Regions from separate parts of the Aurantimonas sp. A3-2-R12 genome, predicted to be linked through region 2. Evidence: predicted binding sites of a transcription regulator. Region 2 holds the regulator's gene; the other holds the start of a gene.

Region 1 (9,672 bases), on a different contig from region 2:
GGCGGATGGGGGAACTCGCCAGCCTGCCGGTGTTCTTCGACCTCGGCACCAAGCGTGTCGTCATGGCCGGCGGCTCGGCGGGCGCAGCCTGGAAGGCGGAGCTGCTGGCCTCGGCCGGGGCGCAGGTCGACCTCTATGCGCCGGCCGACGACCTCGACGCGGAGATGGCCGAGCTTCTTGCGGTGCCGCCGGTTTCGGGCCGCATCCTTCATCACGATCGGCCGTGGTCGGCCGACATCTTCGCCGGTGCGGCGATCGCCGTCGCCGACGTCGCGACCGAGGCCGAGGCACAGGCCTTCTATTGCGCGGCCAAGGCCGCGGGCGTTCCGGTCAATGTCGTCGACAAGCCGGCCTTCTGCGATTTCCGCTTCGGCTCGATCGTCAACCGTTCGCCGGTCGTCATCGGCATTGCCACCGACGGCGCCGCGCCGATCCTCGGCCAGGCGATCCGCCGGCGCATCGAGACGCTGCTGCCACCGGCACTCGCGGGCTGGGCGGCGCTCGCCTCGAAAATCCGCGCGGATGTGATGGACCGGCTGGCGCCGGGGCCTCTGCGTCGTGCCTTCTGGGAGCGATTCGCCGACCGCGCCTTTACGACTCGCGCGCCAGACGCCAACGCCGAGAGCGACGCCCAGGACTTCGTCGCCGATCTTGCCCGCTCTCCGCAAGCCGGCGGGCGCGTGACGCTGGTCGGCGCCGGGCCCGGCGAAGCCGAGTTGTTGACGCTGAAGGCCGTGCGCGCCTTGCAGGCAGCCGACGTCATCCTGTTCGACGACCTCGTGTCCGACGACATTCTGGAGCTGGCTCGCCGCGAGGCCAAACGGATGCTGGTCGGCAAGCGCGCCGCCCGCGAGAGCTGCCGCCAGGAAGACATCAACCGGATGATGGTGCAGTTCGCCAAGGCGGGCAAACACGTCGTGCGGCTGAAATCCGGCGATGTCTCGGTGTTCGGCCGGGCCGGCGAGGAACTCGACGAACTGCATCGCGAGAACATCCCGGTCGCGATCGTGCCGGGCATCACCGCGGCCTCGGCGCTGGCCGCGACGTTCGGCGTTTCGCTGACCCACCGCGACCGCGCCCAACAGGTGCGCTTCGTCACCGGGCACTCCAAGCAGGGCGATCTGCCGGAGGATCTCGACTGGCGGGCGCTGGCCGACGATCACGCCACCACGATCTTCTACATGGGCGGCCGGATGGCGCCGAAGATCGCCGCGCGGCTGATCGCCAACGGTCTGCCGGAGACGACGCCGGTGGCGGTCGCGGCGAATCTCTCCCGCGACGACGAAACCAAGGCCGCCGGCACGCTCGCCGATCTCGGCGCGATCGTCGCTCAGATCGGCGTCGACCGGCCGATCCTCATCGGCGTCGGCCGGGTGTTCGCCGAGCACGCGCGCGCCGCCGCGACAGAACACACGGAAGCCGCTGAAGCGATGTCCGGCTGACCGGTCTCGCTCGTCCGCGCTTCACACCCCCGGATCGATCTGCACCGTCGAGCGATCGAGGACTTCGCGCAACGCGAAGGACGAGTTGATCCGCACGACATGCGGAAACGCCGACAGATGGGTCTTGTGGATGCGCTCGTAGTCCTCCAGATCGCGGGCCGCGATCCGCAGGAGATAGTCGTATTCGCCCGACATCAAAAAGCAGACGATCACGTTCGGGCAGCGCTTCGCCGCCGCCTCGAACTCGGCCAATTGGCGCTCGCTCTGGCCGGATAGCCCGATATGCACGAGGACGGTGATCGGATGGCCGAGCGCGCGATTGGACAGCCGGGCATGATAGCTAAGAATTGCGCCGGTCGCCTCCAGCCGGTCGAGCCGGCGGGAACAGGCCGACGGCGACAAGCCGACCCGTTCGGCGAGGGTGTTGTTGGTCAGTCGCCCTTCGCGCTCCAAAGCACGCATAATGGCAAGGTCAAATCGGTCCAAGGCGTCCATGCACGGGATTTTTGCGCCTAACACCAATGTGACGCAAGTTCGTTGTGCAACCTCCCGTCAAACGCCTCAATTTCGAAAGGACATTGCGACCGCTTCCGGCGAAATCTGCGAGATCGCCCAGAGGAGGACCATCATGCGCGTCGGCTGCCCGAAAGAGATCAAGAACCACGAATACCGCGTCGGCCTGACGCCGTCGGCGGCCCGCGAATACGTCGCCCAGGGCCATGAGGTGCTCATCGAGACCGGCGCCGGAGCGGGCATCGACGCCAGCGACGCCGATTACCAGGCTGCGGGCGCGACGATCGCCGCCGATGCCGCTGAAATCTTCAAGGCCGCCGACATGGTGGTGAAGGTCAAGGAGCCGCAGCCGAACGAGTGGGCGCAGCTGCGCGAGGGCCAGATCCTCTACACCTATCTCCACCTCGCGCCGGACCCGAAGCAGACCGAGGGATTGCTCGCTTCGGGCGTGACCGCGATCGCCTACGAGACCGTCACCGACGGGCGCGGCGGCTTGCCGCTGCTGGCGCCGATGTCGGAGGTCGCGGGCCGACTGTCGATCCAGGCCGCGGCCCGGGCTCTCGAAAAGGCCCATGGCGGGCGCGGCGTGTTGCTCGGCGGCGTCCCCGGCGTCGCCCCCGGCAAGATCGTCATCATCGGTGGCGGCGTCGTCGGCAAGGAAGCGGCCAAGATGGCGATCGGCCTCGGCGCCGACGTCACCATCCTCGACCGTTCGATCCAGCGTCTGCGCGACCTCGACGACCTCTTCGCCGGCCGCGTCCATACGCGCTATTCGACCAAGACGGCGATCGAGGAAGAAGTGTTCGCCGCCGACGCCGTGATCGGCGCGGTGCTCATCCCCGGAGCCTCGGCGCCAAAGCTCGTCACCCGCGAGATGCTCTCCGGTATGAAAAAGGGCGCGGTGCTGGTCGATGTCGCCATCGACCAGGGCGGCTGCTTCGAGACCTCGCACGCGACGACTCACGCCGAACCGACCTTCGAGATCGACGGCGTCGTGCATTACTGCGTCGCCAACATGCCGGGCGCCGTGCCGATCACCTCGGCGCACGCGCTCAACAACGCGACGCTGCCCTTCGGCCTGGCGCTGGCCAACCGCAGGCTCGAGGCGTTGTCGGCCGACCCACACCTGATGCACGGGCTCAATGTCCATCGTGGTCAGATCACCAACCGGGCCGTCGCCGAATCGCTCGGCCGGGCGATGATCGACGCCAACCAGGCGCTAGCCGCCTGAGGCAGCGCTAAGCGGTCAGTCGGCCGGTTCGCGCGCCGTCATCTGCCGCTGGCGCTCGCGCAGCGCCGCGGCTTTCTCCCCGGTGAGGCGGTCGATGCAATGCGGGCAGGAGACGCCGTCCTCGTAGGCCGGCGATGCCTGATCGTCGGGCGAGAGGGGTGCCCCGCAGCCGAAACACGCGGCCCAGTCGGTCGCCTCCAGCCCGTGGCCGACGGCGACCCGCCCGTCGAAGACGTAGCAATCGCCCCGCCAGCGGCTGTCGTCTTCCGGCACCTCCTCGAGATATTTCAGGATGCCGCCCCTGAGGTGGAAAACGCTCTCGAACCCCTTCGACAGCATGTAGGCCGAGGCCTTTTCGCAGCGGATGCCGCCCGTGCAGAACATCGCAACCTTTCGATGGGCCTTCGGGTCGAGGCTGGCCGCGACGAAATCCTTGAATTCGGTGAAATTGTCGATGCCGGGGTCGATCGCCCCCTCGAAGCCGCCGACCTTGGTCTCGTAACGGTTGCGGGTGTCGACGACGACCACCTCCGGATCGGCAATCAGCGCGTTCCAGTCCTGCGCTTCGACATAGGTGCCGACTTGCATCGACGGATTGGCCTCGGGCGCGCGCATGGTGATGATCTCGGGCCGGATGCGGATCTTCAGCCGCGCGAAAAGCCAGACATCGGCTTCGGAGAATTTGACCTCGCCGCGCCGGATGCCGCAGCGGCGGTCGAGTTCGTCGATGATCGCGGCGATCGCCGGCTTCGTTCCGGCGATGGTGCCGTTGACACCCTCGGGCGCGATCAGAATCGTACCGCGTGCCTCGCGCTCGGCGCAAAATCGCGCGAGCGCCGACTTGAGCGACGGCAGATCATCGAGCGGGACGAACCGGTAGAAGGCAGCGACGGTGAACGGCATGCCGCCTCATAGCGCCACGAGTCGCGCCTGACAAATGCGCGGTCGCGCCAGCGTTCCTCCAGCGGTGTCGGCCTGTGTCCGGGCGATCGGCGAATTTTCTCCCGCGTTGCGGTGACGGCCGACCGGAAGATGATAAGAGAGGGAAACGAATCCCGCCACCTGCTCGCAACCCTTCGGAGTTCCATCGCCCGTGCTCGACCGTGTCATCGGCGTCGTGCTGATCGTCACCGCCTTTGCCGTCCTCCTGCGCGAATGGACCGGCGACGCGACGGCGTCGATGGTCGGCTCGGCAGGGATCGTGGCATTTCTCGCGCTTGCCGCGCCCCGCGCGCGTCCGTCGCGGCAGGCTTTCGTCGCGGCCGGCCTCGGCCTTGTCGCGGCCGCCGTCATTTTCCGGCCCGACTGGCAAGACATCGCGCTTCGCGGACTCGCCCAGGGATCGTTCATCGCGGCATTCTTCATCGCCCTCGCCTCGCTGCGCAATCCTGCCTCGACCTCGCCGGCGATCGCGCGCTGCGGGCAGTATCTGGCGACGCAGCCGCCGGGCAAGCGCTATCTGGCCCTGACGATCGGCGGCCACCTGTTCGCGCTCATCCTCAATTACGGCGCGATCTCGCTGCTCGGCGGCCTGACGGAAAGCATCGCGAATCGGGAGACCAACGCGCAGATTCGCGAGATCCGCAACCGACGCATGCTTTTGGCCATCCAGCGCGGCTTCGTCGCCACCCTGGCGTGGTCGCCGCTCGCCTTTGCCATGGCGATCACCACCTCGATCATCCCGGGCTCCTCTTGGAGCGGCGCGGCGGGCTTCGCGATTCTCAACGCCGTCCTGGTGACCTTCGTCGGCTGGGCGCTGGATTCGCTCTACAAGCCAAAGCTCTCGCAGCCGCGCCCGGCACGCGCGAAGCCGATCGGCAGCTGGCGCGACCTGAAGCCGCTGCTGGCGCTGTTGCTGCTGCTGTTTTCCGGCGTGGCGGCGCTCGAGCTTTTGACCGGCCTGCGGATGATCGCGGTGGTCATGCTGCTGGTCCCGACGCTGGCCGTCGGCTGGCTGTTCGTCCAGACGCGGGGGCCGGAGGGTACCGCGCGGCGCTGGCTCACCCATCTGCGGAACTTTACGATCGCTGAGGTACCATCCTACCATTCGGAGCTCGTCCTCTTGGTCATGGCAGGGTTCATCGGCACGGTCGGCAGCGCGTTGCTGCAGCCATTGATGGAAAGCCAACCAGCCGGTCTTGCCGCGCTTCCTGGCCCGCTCGTCCTGGTCGCATTGGTCTGGTTCATCCCGCTGCTCGGCCAGATCGGCATGAACCCTCTGCTGTCGGTTTCGCTGCTCGCCCCGTTGCTTCCGTCCGCCGAAGCCCTGGGGGTCTCGCCGAACGCCATCATCGTCGCGCTGACCGCCGGCTGGGCGTTGACCGGCGCGTCGTCGCCCTTCACGGCGACGACCATGCTGGTCGGCCGGCTTGGCCATGCCAGCGCGCTCCATGTGGGCCTGGTGTGGAACCGCGGCTTCAACCTCGTCGCCGGACTGGCGCTTTCGCTGTCGGTGCTCGTTGCGGCGATGCTGTGACTATTCCACTTTGGCCCGGATAGACGGCAAGCGCTTTCCCGCACGCGGCGATTGCACTACTTCAAGCGGCGTCCTGCACGCCGACGCCCAACCCCTCCGGTCGAGACGAACGGCTCCATATTTTCCCGAAAGCTTTCTTGGCGATGGAATTTCTGACGGCAGAATCCCTGACGGCGCTGGCGCAGGTCATCATGATCGATCTGGTGCTCGCCGGCGACAATGCCGTGGTGATCGGTCTCGCCGCGGCCGGCCTGCCAGCCGCGCAACGCGGCAAGGCGATCCTCGTCGGCATCATCGCCGCCACGGTGCTGCGCATCGGCTTCGCCACGGTCACGACGCAGCTGATCGAGATCGTCGGCCTGCTTTTGGCCGGAGGGCTGCTGCTGCTCTGGGTGAGTTGGAAGATGTGGCAGGAGCTGCGGGTGCCGGACCCCGCCGCCGAAGCCGCGCTCTATGGCGACAGCGCAAGCCTGGCACCGCGCAAGTCGCTCAGCCAGGCGATCTGGCAGATCGTCCTCGCCGACGTCTCGATGTCGCTCGACAACGTGCTCGCCGTCGCCGGCGCGGCCCGCGAGCACCTCTGGGTACTTGTGCTCGGCCTGATCCTGTCGATCGCGCTGATGGGCCTCGCCGCGACGCTGATCGCGCGGCTGCTCGGCCGCTATCGCTGGATCGGCTATATCGGCCTGGTGATCATCCTCTATGTCGCGCTGAAGATGATCTACGAAGGCTGGCAGGAGACTGCGCCGTACCTGCTGGGCTGAAGCCGGCGACAGGCGAAAGCGAGGCGACGGTCGGGCGCCCGTGGTGGCGTTAGCGGGTCCTGCGAGGTGAGCCGCCGAGGCCGGAAAACATGGCTAATCCTGAATTAATTTGCCTTTAACGAATCATCCGGTTGAACGGCGCGACTCGATTCGGCGCGGTTTTGTTCGAATGATGTTCTTGTTTCATTCTCAAAACCATGCTTACCTTGAGGCATTCTTGGTCAAGGCGGCCGTCTCACCGCTGTGGGTACAGGCCGCCGGTTCGAGGGGTGACCCCATGGTGTCGCGCGTCAAGACCGTCGCGTTTCAGGGAATCGAGGCCGTCCCGGTCGACGTCCAGGTCATGGTCGCCCCCGGCAAGGTCGGCATCCAGATCGTCGGCCTGCCCGACAAGGCCGTCGCCGAAAGCCGGGAGCGAGTCCAGGCGGCGCTGCACGCCTCGGGCCTGTCGATGCCGCCCAAGAAGGTCACCGTCAACCTCGCGCCGGCCGACCTGCCCAAGGAGGGCAGCCACTACGACCTGCCGATCGCGCTCGGACTGATGGCGGCGCTCGGCGCGATCCCCTCCGACGCGCTCGCCGGCTACGTCGTTCTCGGCGAATTGTCGCTCGATGGCATGCTGACGGCGGTGGCCGGGACGCTGCCGGCGGCGATCGGGGCCAACGCCATCGGTCTCGGGCTGATCTGCCCGGCCGATTGTGGCGCGGAAGCCGCCTGGGCAAGCGGCGACATGGACATCATTGCCGCCCGCAGCCTGATCCAGATCGCCAATCATTTTCGCGGCACCCAGATCGTCGCGCGGCCGGAACCGGCGGTCAGGGCCGCGCCCGCCAACCTGCCGGACCTCTCCGAGATCAAGGGGCAGACGGTCGCCAAACGGGCGCTCGAAATCGCCGCCGCGGGCGGCCACAATCTCCTGATGGTCGGACCGCCCGGCTCCGGCAAGTCGATGCTCGCCCAGCGGCTGCCCTCGATCCTGCCGGCGCTGACCCCCAAGGAACTTCTCGAGGTCTCGATGATCGCCTCGATCGCCGGAGAACTTTCCGGCGGCAAGCTCTCCGACCGGCGCCCGTTCCGCGCGCCGCATCATTCCGCCTCCATGGCCGCGATGGTCGGCGGCGGCTTGCGCGCCCGGCCCGGCGAGGTGTCGCTCGCCCATCGCGGCGTCCTCTTCCTCGACGAGTTTCCCGAATTCTCGCCGGTGGTGCTCGACTCGCTGCGGCAGCCGCTCGAAGCGGGTGAAAGTGTCATCGCGCGAGCCAATCACCGGGTGACCTATCCGGCCAAGATGCAGCTGGTCGCGGCGATGAACCCCTGTCGCTGCGGCATGGCGGGCGAGCCCGGCCGCTCCTGCGCGCGTGGGGCCCGCTGCGCGGCCGATTATCAGGCGCGGATCTCAGGCCCGCTGATGGACCGGATCGATCTGCGCGTCGACGTGCCGGCGGTCACCGCCGCCGACATGATCCGGCCGCAACCGTCCGAGACGTCAGAGGCGGTCAAGGCTCGGGTGGCGGCGGCCCGCGCACTCCAGATCGAGCGTTACGAGGCCGTGGGCCTGTCCGGAGCGACGGTCAACGCCCATTGCTCGGCCGCCCTCATCGAGACGATCGCCGAGCCCGACGCCGAGGGCCTGAAGCTTCTGCGGGACGCCGCCGAGCAGATGAAGTTCTCGGCCCGCGCCTATCACCGCATCCTGAAGGTCGCCCGCACCCTCGCCGATCTCGACCAGAACGAAACCGTCAGGCGCATTCACCTTGCCGAGGCGATCTCCTACCGCGTCGCAGGCGAGCGGCTGGCGGCGGCGGCATGAGCGCGGAAGCGCCATCGCCGGCAGCCGCCGAGGCCGTTGCCCGGCGCAGTCGCGCGTCAGCCGCGCAGCGTGCCGCCGGTGACTTTTTCGACCTGGGCGACGATCCTGGCCGAGACCGCTTCCAAATCTTCGTCGGTCAGCGTTCGGTCGGCCGGATTGAGCGTCACCTCGATGGCGACGGACTTCTTGCCTTCGCCGAGCGCCGCGCCCGAAAAGACGTCGAAGACGCGCACCTCGCCGACCAGCTTCCTGTCGGCGCCCTCGGCGGCGCGCACGAGCTTCAGCGCCTCCACGCCGGCATCGACGACGAAGGCGAAGTCGCGGCGCACCGGCTGGAACGGCGACAGGGTCAGCACCGGCTTGGTGCGGGTGGCCTTGCGCTTGGGCTCGGGGATCGCGTCGAGGAACACCTCGAAGCCGCAGAACGCGCCGGCAGCGTCGATCTGCTTCAAGGTTTTGGGATGAAACTCGCCGAACTCGGCGAGGATCACTTTCGGGCCGAGCTTGATACGGCCGGACCGACCGGGATGAAACCAATCGCTCGCGGGCGCTTCGATCATCAGCCGGTCGACGGGCGCGCCGGCCGCTTCCAGCGCGGCGATGGCGTCAGCCTTGGCCTCAAAGACGAAGACGGCGGGGGCGTTGCCATCCCAGGACCGTCCCGCGCCGCTGTGCACGGCCGTCCCGCGCCGCACGCCGCCGGCGACGCGCATCTGGCCGTCCGGCTCGTCGGAGGCGTAGACCGCCGCCACCTCGAACAGGGCGGTGTCGCCATAGCCCCGGGCAGCGTTGCGGCTTGCGGCCGCGATCAGGCCCGGCAGCAGCGAAGGCCGCATGTCGGACATGTCCGCCGAGATCGGATTTTCCAGCTTCAGCGCCTCAGTGCCGCCGCCGAAAGCCATGGCGTGGTTCTCGGGAATGAAGCTGTAGTTCACGGTCTCGACCATGCCGCGCGCGGCCAGCGCCCGGCGGGCGGCACGGTCGCGGATCTGCGGAACGGTGAGGATGCGGGTGTTGACGGAAGCCGCGGCCGCCAGCGGCTGGGGTTCGATCGTCTCGACGCCGGTGAGGCGCATGATTTCCTCGACCAGGTCGGCCTTGCCGTCGATGTCGGGCCGCCAACTCGGAACCGTCACGCTCGCCGCCGCGTCGTCGCTCGACACACCGAAGCCGAGCCGCTTCAAGATGGCCACCTGCTCGTCCGGCGTGACGGTCAGCCCGGTCAGCCGCTCGACTTCGCCGAAGGGCAACGGGATCGACAGCGTCTCGCGCTCGGCTTCAGCGACGATTGTGCGCTTCGAGGGCGTGCCGCCGCAGATGTCGAGGACCAGACGCGTCGCAAGATCCAGCCCCGGCTCCATGAAGGCCGGGTCGACGCCGCGTTCGAAGCGGTAGCGGGCATCGGTGATGATGCCGAGCGTCCGGCCGGTGCGGGC
Region 2 (9,672 bases):
GATTACATCAGCATGTCCCCCTCGACGGTGCCACCGGTCGCCGATGCGTCGGACGACGTGCTGAAGGTCTATTTCGAGGAGAACAAGGCGAAATACGCCGCGCCCGAATATCGCTCCCTCGCGTACGCCACGCTGACGCCGGAAGTGCTGAGTGATCCGGCGACGATCACCGACGAGCAGGTGAAGGCGGACTACGAACAGAGCAAGGAGCGCTATACCACACCGGAGCGGCGCCAGGTCCAGCAGATCGTCTTCGCCGACAAGGCGGCCGCCGACACAGCCAAGGCCAAGCTGGACGGCGGTGCGAGCTTCGAAGAGGTCGCCAAAGAGGCCGGACGGACCGTCGAAGACACCGACCTCGGCTTGGTATCCAAATCTGAAATTCCGGACGCGAAAATCTCCGACGCGGCGTTTTCCCTGGGCGAAGGGGCGATATCGGACGTTGTGGCCGGCGCCTTCGGCCCGGCGATCCTGCGCGTTTCAAAAATCCAGCCGGTGGGTGTGAGTCCGCTCGACGAGGTCTCGGACGAGATTCGCAAGGCTCTGGCGCTCGTCGCGGCGAACGACACCGCCGCAAGCGCCTACAACGCCTTCGAGGATGCGCGCGCCGGTGGCGCCAGCTTCGCCGAGGCGGCCAAGGCCGCGGGCATTGCGGCCGAAACCGTTCCGGCGGTCGACAGCCAGGGCAACGGTCCCGACGGCGCGCCGGTCCCGGAACTTCCGGCGGCGGAGGAGCTTCTGGCCGGTGCCTTCGAAACCGAACCGGGATTCGACAATGTGCCGATCAACTTTGAATCGAACAGCTATGTCTTCTACGACGTCGTCAGTATCGACCCGGCGCGCGACCGCACATTCGACGAAGCACGCGACCGCGTGCTCGCCGACTGGAAAAACGATGAGACCCAGCGACTCTTGAGCGAGCGAGCCAATATTTTGAAGGCCGAACTCGAGAGCGGCAAGAGCATGGACGAGGTGGCGACGGAAGCGGGCCTTAGCAAGCAGACGGCGGCGTCGATCACGCGGCAGTCCGGCGCGGCCGTTCTGGGTCAGGTCGGCGTCGCCGCGGCGTACTCCGGCGGCGATGGAACGATCGCCACGGCGCGCGGCCGCGAGTCCGGCTCACAGGTCGTCCTGAAGGTTACCGAAATCGCTCCTCCCGCCGATCCGGCCGCGAACGTCGCGGCGGAGGAGCGCCAGCAGTTGAAGGGTATCTTCGAAAACGATCTCCTGCAGAGCTACGTGACACTCCTGCAAAACGACACGCCGCTCAGCGTCAGTCCGGCCGCCATCGAAAACGCCAAGGCGATCGTCCGGTGAGCCAAAGTCTGAAACCTTTCATCGCCAAGGTCGCGGACGGTCAGTCCCTGACGCGATCCGAGGCGGAGGCCGCCTTCGCGGTGATGATGTCCGGCGAAGCGACGCCCTCGCAGATCGGCGGCTTCCTGATGGCGCTCCGCGTGCGCGGCGAGACCGTCGACGAGATGGCGGGTGCCGTCTCGGTCATGCGCGCCAACATGTCGCGGGTCGCGGCGCCGCCGGACGCCATCGACATCGTCGGCACTGGCGGCGATCACGCCGGCACGCTGAACGTTTCGACATGCTCGGCCCTCGTCCTCGCCGGGTGCGGTCTCGTCGTCGCCAAGCACGGCAACCGGGCCCTGTCCTCGAAATCAGGTGCGGCGGACGTGCTGGCCGCGCTCGGGGTCGACGTTGACCTGAAGCCGGATGCGATCTCGCGGGTGCTCGCCGATGCCGGCCTCTGCTTCATGTTCGCTCCGACGCATCACGCCGCGATGCGCTTCGTTGGTCCCAGCCGGGTCGAGCTCGGCACCCGAACGATCTTCAACCTGCTCGGACCGATGTCGAACCCGGCGGGCGTGAAGAAGCTGCTGGTTGGAGTGTTCTCGCCACAATGGCTGCTGCCGCTTGCGGAGACGCTGCGCGAATTGGGGACCGAATCCGCCTGGGTCGTGCATGGTGACGGGCTCGACGAAATGACCGTTTCGGGGACGACCGCGGTTGCTGCCCTCCATGACGGCGATATCCGCACCTTCAGCGTCGAGCCGGAGGACGCCGGGTTGCGGCGTTTGCCCCTTGCCGAAATCAAGGGCGGGGACGCGGCGGCAAACGCCGCGGCGCTGACCGCAGTGCTCGGCGGCGCGAAAAACGCCTACCGCGACATCGTCTTGCTCAATAGTGCCGGCGCCCTGATGATGGCCGGCAAGGCTGAGGATATTCGCGGCGGCGTCGCAATGGCAGCCGATGCGATCGACAGCGGCCTGGCGCGTGCCGCCCTGGAGCGCCTGGCGGCAGCAACGCGCAAGTTCGGCGAGGCGTCCGCATGAGTGACATCCTTGAGCGAATCGAAGCCTACAAGCGCGACGAGATCGCCGCTGCCAAACAGCGCATGCCGCTCGCCGATCTCGAAGCCACGATCGATCCCTCGGATGCGCCGAGAGGATTTGCGGCGGCGATCCGGGCTCGGCACGCCGAGGGTCGGCTAGCACTCATCGCGGAAGTGAAGAAGGCCAGTCCCTCGAAGGGCGTGATCCGCGAGGATTTCGATCCGCCTGCTCTCGCTGCGGCGTATGAGCGCGGGGGCGCGACATGCCTCAGCGTCCTCACCGATACGCCCTCGTTTCAGGGTGCGCCCGCCTATCTGACGGCGGCTCGCGCCGCGACCACGCTGCCGACGCTGCGCAAGGATTTCCTGTTCGACCCGTATCAGGTGGCCGAAGCGCGCGCTTGGGGCGCGGACGCGATCCTGATCATCATGGCCGCCGTGGACGACACGCTGGCGCGTGATCTCGAAGCCACTGCCGAACACTACAGCCTCGACATCCTGGTCGAGATCCATGACGAAGCCGAAGCCGAGCGTGCGCTGAAGCTCCGCACGCCGCTGATCGGGATCAACAATCGCAACCTGCGGACCTTCGAGACCAGCCTGGCCACGGCCGAGCGGCTGGCGGCCTTGGTGCCGGAGGACCGAATTCTCGTCGGTGAGAGCGGCATCTTCACCCATGCAGACTGCCTGCGCCTCGCCGATCGGGGGATCCGCACCGTTCTCGTCGGGGAAAGCCTGATGCGCCAGTCTGATGTGGAGGCGGCGACGCGCGTGCTGCTCGGCGCCACCCGCCAACCGGGGGCCTCGTCATGAGCGACACCAAGCAATCCGGACTCACCCATCTCGACGCCGCCGGCGCTGCCTCGATGGTCGATGTCGGCGACAAGGCCGACAGCGTTCGGGTCGCCGAGGCCGAGGGTTTCGTTGCCATGCAGCCGGCGACGCTGGAGCTGATTCTCGCCGGGGAGGCCAAGAAGGGCGACGTCATCGGCATTGCGCGGATCGCCGGAATTATGGCGGCCAAGCGTACGCACGAGCTGATTCCGCTTTGCCATCCGCTGATGCTTGAGAAGATTGGCGTCGAAATAACGCCGGATGCGACCCTGCCCGGTTTGCGCGTGACCGCGCTGGCCAAGGTCAGCGGCAAGACGGGCGTCGAAATGGAGGCGCTCACGGCGGTCTCCGTGGCCTGTCTGACGATCTACGACATGGCCAAGGCCGTGGACCGCTCGATGCGCGTGTCCGGCATCCGGCTGCTGTCGAAATCCGGCGGCCGTTCCGGCGACTTCACGGCGGCCGGGTCATGAGTCTGCTTCCCGTCGAGGAAGCCTATCGACGATTGGTTGGGAGCGCGGTGCCCCTCACCCGCACCGAGCAGCTGCCGTTGCTTCAAGCGGCCGGACGCGTTCTTGCCGAGGACGTCCTGGCCCGCCGCACCCAGCCGTCCTTCGATGCCTCGGCCATGGATGGCTACGCCGTCCGGGCGGTGGACGTCCAGTCGCCGTTCGAGACCCTGCGGGTCGTCGGCGAATCCGCCGCCGGGCGCGCCTTCGACGGCCAGGTGGGAATCGGTGAAGCGGCGCGAATCTTCACCGGGGCGCCGGTGCCGCAAGGTGCGGATGCGATCCTGATCCAGGAAGACGCCCGCGTTGTAGTCGATGGCACCGTACGCCCGACGGTTTCGCTCGAACCCGGCCAATTCATCCGGGCAGCCGGTATCGATTTCGCTGCGGGCGAGACGTTGTTGACCCGCGGCGCCCTGCTCACGCCCGGCGCCATCGCGCTTGCGGCGAGCTGCGGTTACCCCGCGCTGACGGTGCTGGCGCGGCCGAAGGTGGCCATCCTCGCAACTGGCGACGAACTCGTGCTGCCCGGCGAGCCGCTCGGTCCCTCGCAGTTGGTCGCCTCCAACCCGTACGGCGTCGCGGCGATGGTGGTAGGCGCCGGCGGCGATGCGATCGACTGCGGGATCGCTGGCGACGACGTCGCCACGATCGACGCGCGCCTGAGCGATTCCATCCGGGACCGGGCGGATGTCTTCGTCACGATCGGCGGGGCGTCGGTCGGCGATCACGACCTGGTCGGCAAGGTGTTCGCCAACCGCGGCGTCGGACTCGACTTCTGGAAGGTCGCGATGCGCCCCGGCAAGCCCTTGATGGCGGGGCGGCTTGGCGATCTGACGATCGTCGGTCTGCCGGGCAATCCGGCCTCCTCCATGGTCGCCGCGCGGTTGTTCCTGATTCCATTGGTGCGCCGGTTGGCGGGTTTTCCCGATCGCCAGCTCTACCGGCATGGGCTGCTCGGCGCGCCGATGCCTGAAAATGGCCTGCGGACCGACTTCGTTCGCTCACGGCTGGAGGCTCGAGAAGACGGCGTCGTCCGGGTCATTCCGCTGCCCCGCCAGGATTCCTCCCTCCTGTCCACCTACGCGCAGGCCGATGCTTTGCTCGTGCGGCCGTCTTCGGCGGCTCCGGCGAGCGCGGGGGAGGCTTGCCGCTACGTTGTGCTCGACGAATGGAAGGGTCTTGCGGAACACAACTAGAACAGATAGGTTTGTTCAGGTTTTGTTTTAGGGAGTCGCCTCGATGCTGACACGCAAGCAGCACGACCTTTTGTCGTTCATTCACGAACGGCTGAGGGATAGCGGGGTGCCTCCCTCCTTCGACGAGATGAAGGACGCGCTGGAGCTTCGGTCGAAATCCGGCATTCATCGCCTGATTACCGCGCTTGAGGAGCGGGGCTTCATTCGGCGCCTGCCCAATCGCGCGCGAGCGCTGGAGATCCTCAAGCTGCCCGAAGCGATGCAGAAGGACCGCCCTGCCCCCGTCGGCCACGCCGGGTTTACGCCGAGCGTGATCGAAGGAAGCCGCGACGCGGCACGCAAGACGTCTGAGCCGATTTCCCGACGCGCGACGACGAGACCGCCTGAACCGGCCACAGTCTCGATTCCGGTCATGGGCCGGATCGCGGCGGGCGTTCCCATTTCGGCGATCCAGCACACCACCCATTCCCTCGCCGTGCCGCCGGATATGCTTGGCGGCGGCGAGCATTATGCGCTGGAAGTCAAGGGCGATTCGATGATCGAAGCCGGAATCCTCGACGGCGACACGGTGGTGATTCGCCGCGCCGACACAGCGACGCCCGGGGAGATCGTTGTCGCGCTGGTCGACGAGGAGGAAGCGACGCTGAAGCGGTTTCGCCGGCGCGGCAATACGATTGCGCTGGAGGCTGCCAATCCGGCTTATGAAACGCGGATCTTCGGCTCCGAGCGGGTCAAGGTTCAGGGCCGGCTGGTCGGGCTCATCCGCAAATACTGAAGGCCGGACCGACAGTTGGCAACCGATCCCGCGGAGCCAACTTTTCGACCTGTGCCAGCTGCTGCTTGAGCCGCGAACCAGGCCGCGCCGCGCAGAGCCTTGACGGCGCCGCGAAGGAAGCGCGTGTGGATCGTTCCCGGGTCGGGGCGAGGTTTCGCGGTGTCCGGTTTGAATGGCCGCGGGGTGCCTTTCGATCATGTTCACCGGGTTTTCTTCTTGCCTCCCTTGCACCGGGCCCGTCGCGCAGGTATCTGCGTCCTCGGAGAGGTGGCCGAGTGGTCGAAGGCGCTCCCCTGCTAAGGGCGCCACATCGAACCTCAGTTTTCCTGAAATCACCTGCAAATCCGAATTGTTATGCCGAAATGGCCACAGCCGGTTTGAGGCATTTAGCGGATTTCTTGCAAAACAGCCTTCGTTCACATTGTGTTCTTAGCGCGTAGCAATCCCATGTTATGAGCGGCACACGGGTATGTTTGGTCTGACTATGGCTACGAGAAATCGGACGCTACCTGTTGCGCTGATTAGGCGGTGACATGGAGGGATCGCCCAATTAGCCAGTGTCGGACCGTCTGCTCGAAGGCTGGAACGAGACTGAAATTACGTTCGCCGTCCGCGCAATAACCACTTGATTGGGTTCTTCACATTGGCACTCAGGTCCTGAATGCTCTTCTCTGAGCGAACCAGTATTGGAAACGCTTTATTTCCCAGAATACCCACGGCCAAACTCTCGAAATTGGCGTCGGTGAATCGATCCCTAATAGAGGCTTGACGTTTGCCGAAAGTGTCGAGCACCATGTCTCGACGAACCCAAAAATCGTCACGCCCGAACACCCACTTGATGTAATCGCGTGTCTGGGGCGGGATAATCTTGGCTGCGTCGACTAGGATGCTATCATCCTTGTCTTTATCTCTAAGTCGAGCGATGTTGACGAACTCGTTTTGTTTGCCGAGCTTTCTGTCCCTCTCCCAGATTTCATATAGGCGGTCGACCAACTCACCATTAACTTTCACGGCTAGGAGCTCTTCCATCTGACGACACCGCCAGACACCGATCATCTGCGCCAGATCCGTGCTGCGATGCAGACTGGTCAGCTTGGAGACATCCGCCGTCCGTTCATAGGCGGTCACCTTACCGTTATCATCGAAGATCGGTCGGAGATTTTCACTCGTCTGGCGTTGGCTCCCGATCTGGCGCTCGATCAACCGGACCTGGTTCATCTCACTGATCCGTCCGCCCATGATTTCGCCCACGCTGTAACCGGTCTCGGGATCGATACCTGACACTGTCTGATGGACTGTCTGCAGAGCACCCTGGCTGAAGGGTGCTAATCCGGATATTGGGGCGAAATAGTAAGCACGGCTTCCAAGCATTCGATCGGCCGAGGATCCTTCATAGTCCGACACTTTCTTGTAGCCACGGCTGAGCAGGTGAGCGTGTTCGGTTGCCGAAGCGATGGTCAACGATCCACCCTGAAGAGCTTCAGAAGGGATATGCCCCTTGTAATGGTTCAGCCTGGCTACTTGGTTAGTGCCGATCTTGGCCAGTTCGTCGATACGATTACCTACAAGGTAGCTGATGATGAACTCGACGCCATCCCTCTGAGTTTCTATTAGATTGGCCATCGTAACGCGTGACCGTTGATCCAGTAAATCGATGGCGTAGACCGTGACCAGTCGATCAATGTCGTTGACCAAATGTGCCGGCGGACTGGTGAGTAGAAAATTTTTCTCCCCCAGCATACGAGCGATAGCCTCGGCATTGCACAGAAGCTGCGCCCCATGTTCGCCGGTCATCATAAAGTGCGCCAGCTGACGAGATTTTGCCTGCATCTTGGCGAATCGTCGCGGCTCAACAACGGCGATGGATCCTTCTAGCCTCCTAATTTCGGCATCCAGACTATGCGAACTACTGATCATCTCTAATGCACATCGGACACCCATCGAGTTTGTCAGTGCCGCCCAGTCGGTCTTGCCGAGCGCCTTGAACATTGCTGTCCACTCGTCACTGGAAAGTTCTCTGGAGAACGCCCTCTTGAGGCTTATCGGAAGATCGTCACGGAATCTCTGGCGGGTCTCCTGGACCTCGGAACGGACTTTATGGATCATATCGAACACGCGAGGATCTTCCTTGTTGGAGCCGACTACGCGGTTAACGAGCACCTTCGCGCACCACATGAGTGAGAATGCAGATACCAGACTGGGAGACGCTGTCCAGTTTCCCTTGGTCATTGCGATGTACGATCAGGGCAGAGTGTCAATCCGATCCTGGGACAGCAAGTTGCAGACCACGGCTTTGCCACCAGCGGGAGGCTATAGCGAAGCTTCTAGGAATCTCCGAGGATTCGGCGTGCAGTCGGCGCAAATTTTAACGGATCGAACCCCGTCAAATCAACGCCATGCAAACCGCCAAACCCCTGGCGGGTATGTTTTGAAAAGTAGTCCCTTGCCTGCATAGCCTCATACTGGCTGTCAAAGGAGCCCAGGACTATGAACCTACCGTTTTGTCGGATCGAAGCGCCCCACTTTCCGTTCTTCTCAAAGATCCCGGTCTTCCCTGGAACCACTCGCCGGCTCCACGTAACCTGCAATCGCGTAGCTATACGGAGATTGCAACGACGGTTGTTTAGACCGTCTCCATCCTGATGACTGACCTCGATACCGTCTCGCGCCGTCATAATCAGTCGATGGAGAAGCACGTCTTCGCCCTTGGATGTGCCCGTCGCGTATTTCTGGCCTTGGCCCTTCAAAAGAGTCCATCTGATGCCCGAAACTAAATCCCAATCGGCATCATCAATGACTGTCGCCTCGGTGGACCTGTAAAGGGGGATGCGCATGGAACGATTATAGAACAGGCACCCGTTCCGGGACTAGACGGTTTTGCAGATTTTTTGCTGTATCGGCTCGTCAAACCGTGTTTGTTCCCGTTTCGAGCCGTCATCCCGTGTCACTTGACGGGTTGACTAACCCTATGAAAACAGGCATTTCCCGTCCTCGGAGAGGTGGCCGAGTGGTCGAAGGCGCTCCCCTGCTAAGGGAGTATACGGGAGACCGTATCGAGGGTTCGAATCCCTTCCTCTCCGCCACGCCTAAGTCATTGATTTTCTAGCAGCGGATGGGCACACCCCGTCGGGTCCTGCGAAAAAGCATTGCCGACAAGGCGTTCATGACGTGGTTGAGCGTGTCGTGCGAGGGCACGCCCCACGCGAAAGGCAGAAAGCGCCTGAGGAAATCCAGCTTCTGGCCGGCCCATTCCTCAATCTCGACGCAGTCCTCCGCTCTCGCCATCCATCGTGCCGCAAAGCACGATCAACACGGTCTCGGCAAGGGATGGATCGCCGTCCACGTCTGACGCGAGTCCTCGAGAGCCGAGAACTGATCCAAAAGCGACTGGCCGGACATGGGAAACCTCACCGATTCGAGGTCTCCTATGAATCACGGTAATCTCCGTGCCGGAATCGCCTCCCTTCAAGCGATTGCCCCGGGTCTGGCCCACGCTTCTGGCCTTTAGCGTAAAAAGACCCTCCCTTTAGCCACCTCAGCATTCCGGCAGGTTTACAGCGAGTCCTCCAAGCGACGTCTCCTTGTACTTTTCGCTCATGTCGATCCCGGTCTGCCGCATCGTCGCGATGCAATTGTCGAGGGGCATGAAGTGTTTGCCATCGCCGCGCAGTGCGAGTGACGCCGCCGAGACCGCCTTGATCGCGCCGAGGCCGTTGCGCTCGATACAGGGAACCTGCACCAGTCCCCGAACCGGATCACAGGTCATCCCGAGATGGTGCTCGAGCGCGATCTCCGCGGCATTTTCAATCTGCTCGTTGGTTCCTCCAAGGACCGCGCAAAGCCCCGCGGCGGCCATCGCGGCTGCCGACCCCACTTCCCCCTGACATCCGACTTCGGCGCCCGAGATCGAGGCATTGTGCTTGATCAGGCCACCGATCGCCGCAGCCGTCAGCAGGAACACCGGAGTGTTCTTGGATTCCGCCCCACGCAATGGTCGAGATAGTAGCGTAG

What was found. The regulator LexA, encoded in region 2, represses DNA repair genes until DNA is damaged. The targets are predictions, from matches to a motif close to TGTTCNNNNTGTGTTCNG.
Positions count from the first base shown of each region.
Region 1: the regulator LexA is predicted to act here: its motif matches at 6,589-6,606, upstream of VSX60_RS11545 (YifB family Mg chelatase-like AAA ATPase).

Region 1 is NZ_JAYXIH010000019.1:14,506-24,177, forward strand. Features, by position in the region: gene cysG (siroheme synthase CysG) at 6-1,442, shown strand; gene VSX60_RS11520 (Lrp/AsnC family transcriptional regulator) at 1,464-1,937, opposite strand; gene ald (alanine dehydrogenase) at 2,071-3,186, shown strand; gene trhO (oxygen-dependent tRNA uridine(34) hydroxylase TrhO) at 3,202-4,089, opposite strand; gene VSX60_RS11535 (hypothetical protein) at 4,280-5,662, shown strand; gene VSX60_RS11540 (YjbE family putative metal transport protein) at 5,806-6,426, shown strand; gene VSX60_RS11545 (YifB family Mg chelatase-like AAA ATPase) at 6,704-8,236, shown strand; gene pheT (phenylalanine--tRNA ligase subunit beta) at 8,293-9,672, opposite strand, start outside.
Region 2 is NZ_JAYXIH010000001.1:6,592-16,263, reverse strand. Features, by position in the region: gene VSX60_RS00085 (peptidyl-prolyl cis-trans isomerase) at 1-1,317, shown strand, start outside; gene trpD (anthranilate phosphoribosyltransferase) at 1,314-2,345, shown strand; gene trpC (indole-3-glycerol phosphate synthase TrpC) at 2,342-3,157, shown strand; gene moaC (cyclic pyranopterin monophosphate synthase MoaC) at 3,154-3,651, shown strand; gene VSX60_RS00065 (molybdopterin molybdotransferase MoeA) at 3,648-4,886, shown strand; gene lexA (transcriptional repressor LexA) at 4,930-5,661, shown strand; gene VSX60_RS00055 (hypothetical protein) at 6,259-7,776, opposite strand; tRNA gene VSX60_RS00050 (tRNA-Ser) at 8,655-8,744, shown strand; partial or broken gene VSX60_RS22515 (transposase family protein) at 8,800-9,060, opposite strand; partial or broken gene VSX60_RS00045 (L-serine ammonia-lyase) at 9,197-9,672, opposite strand, start outside.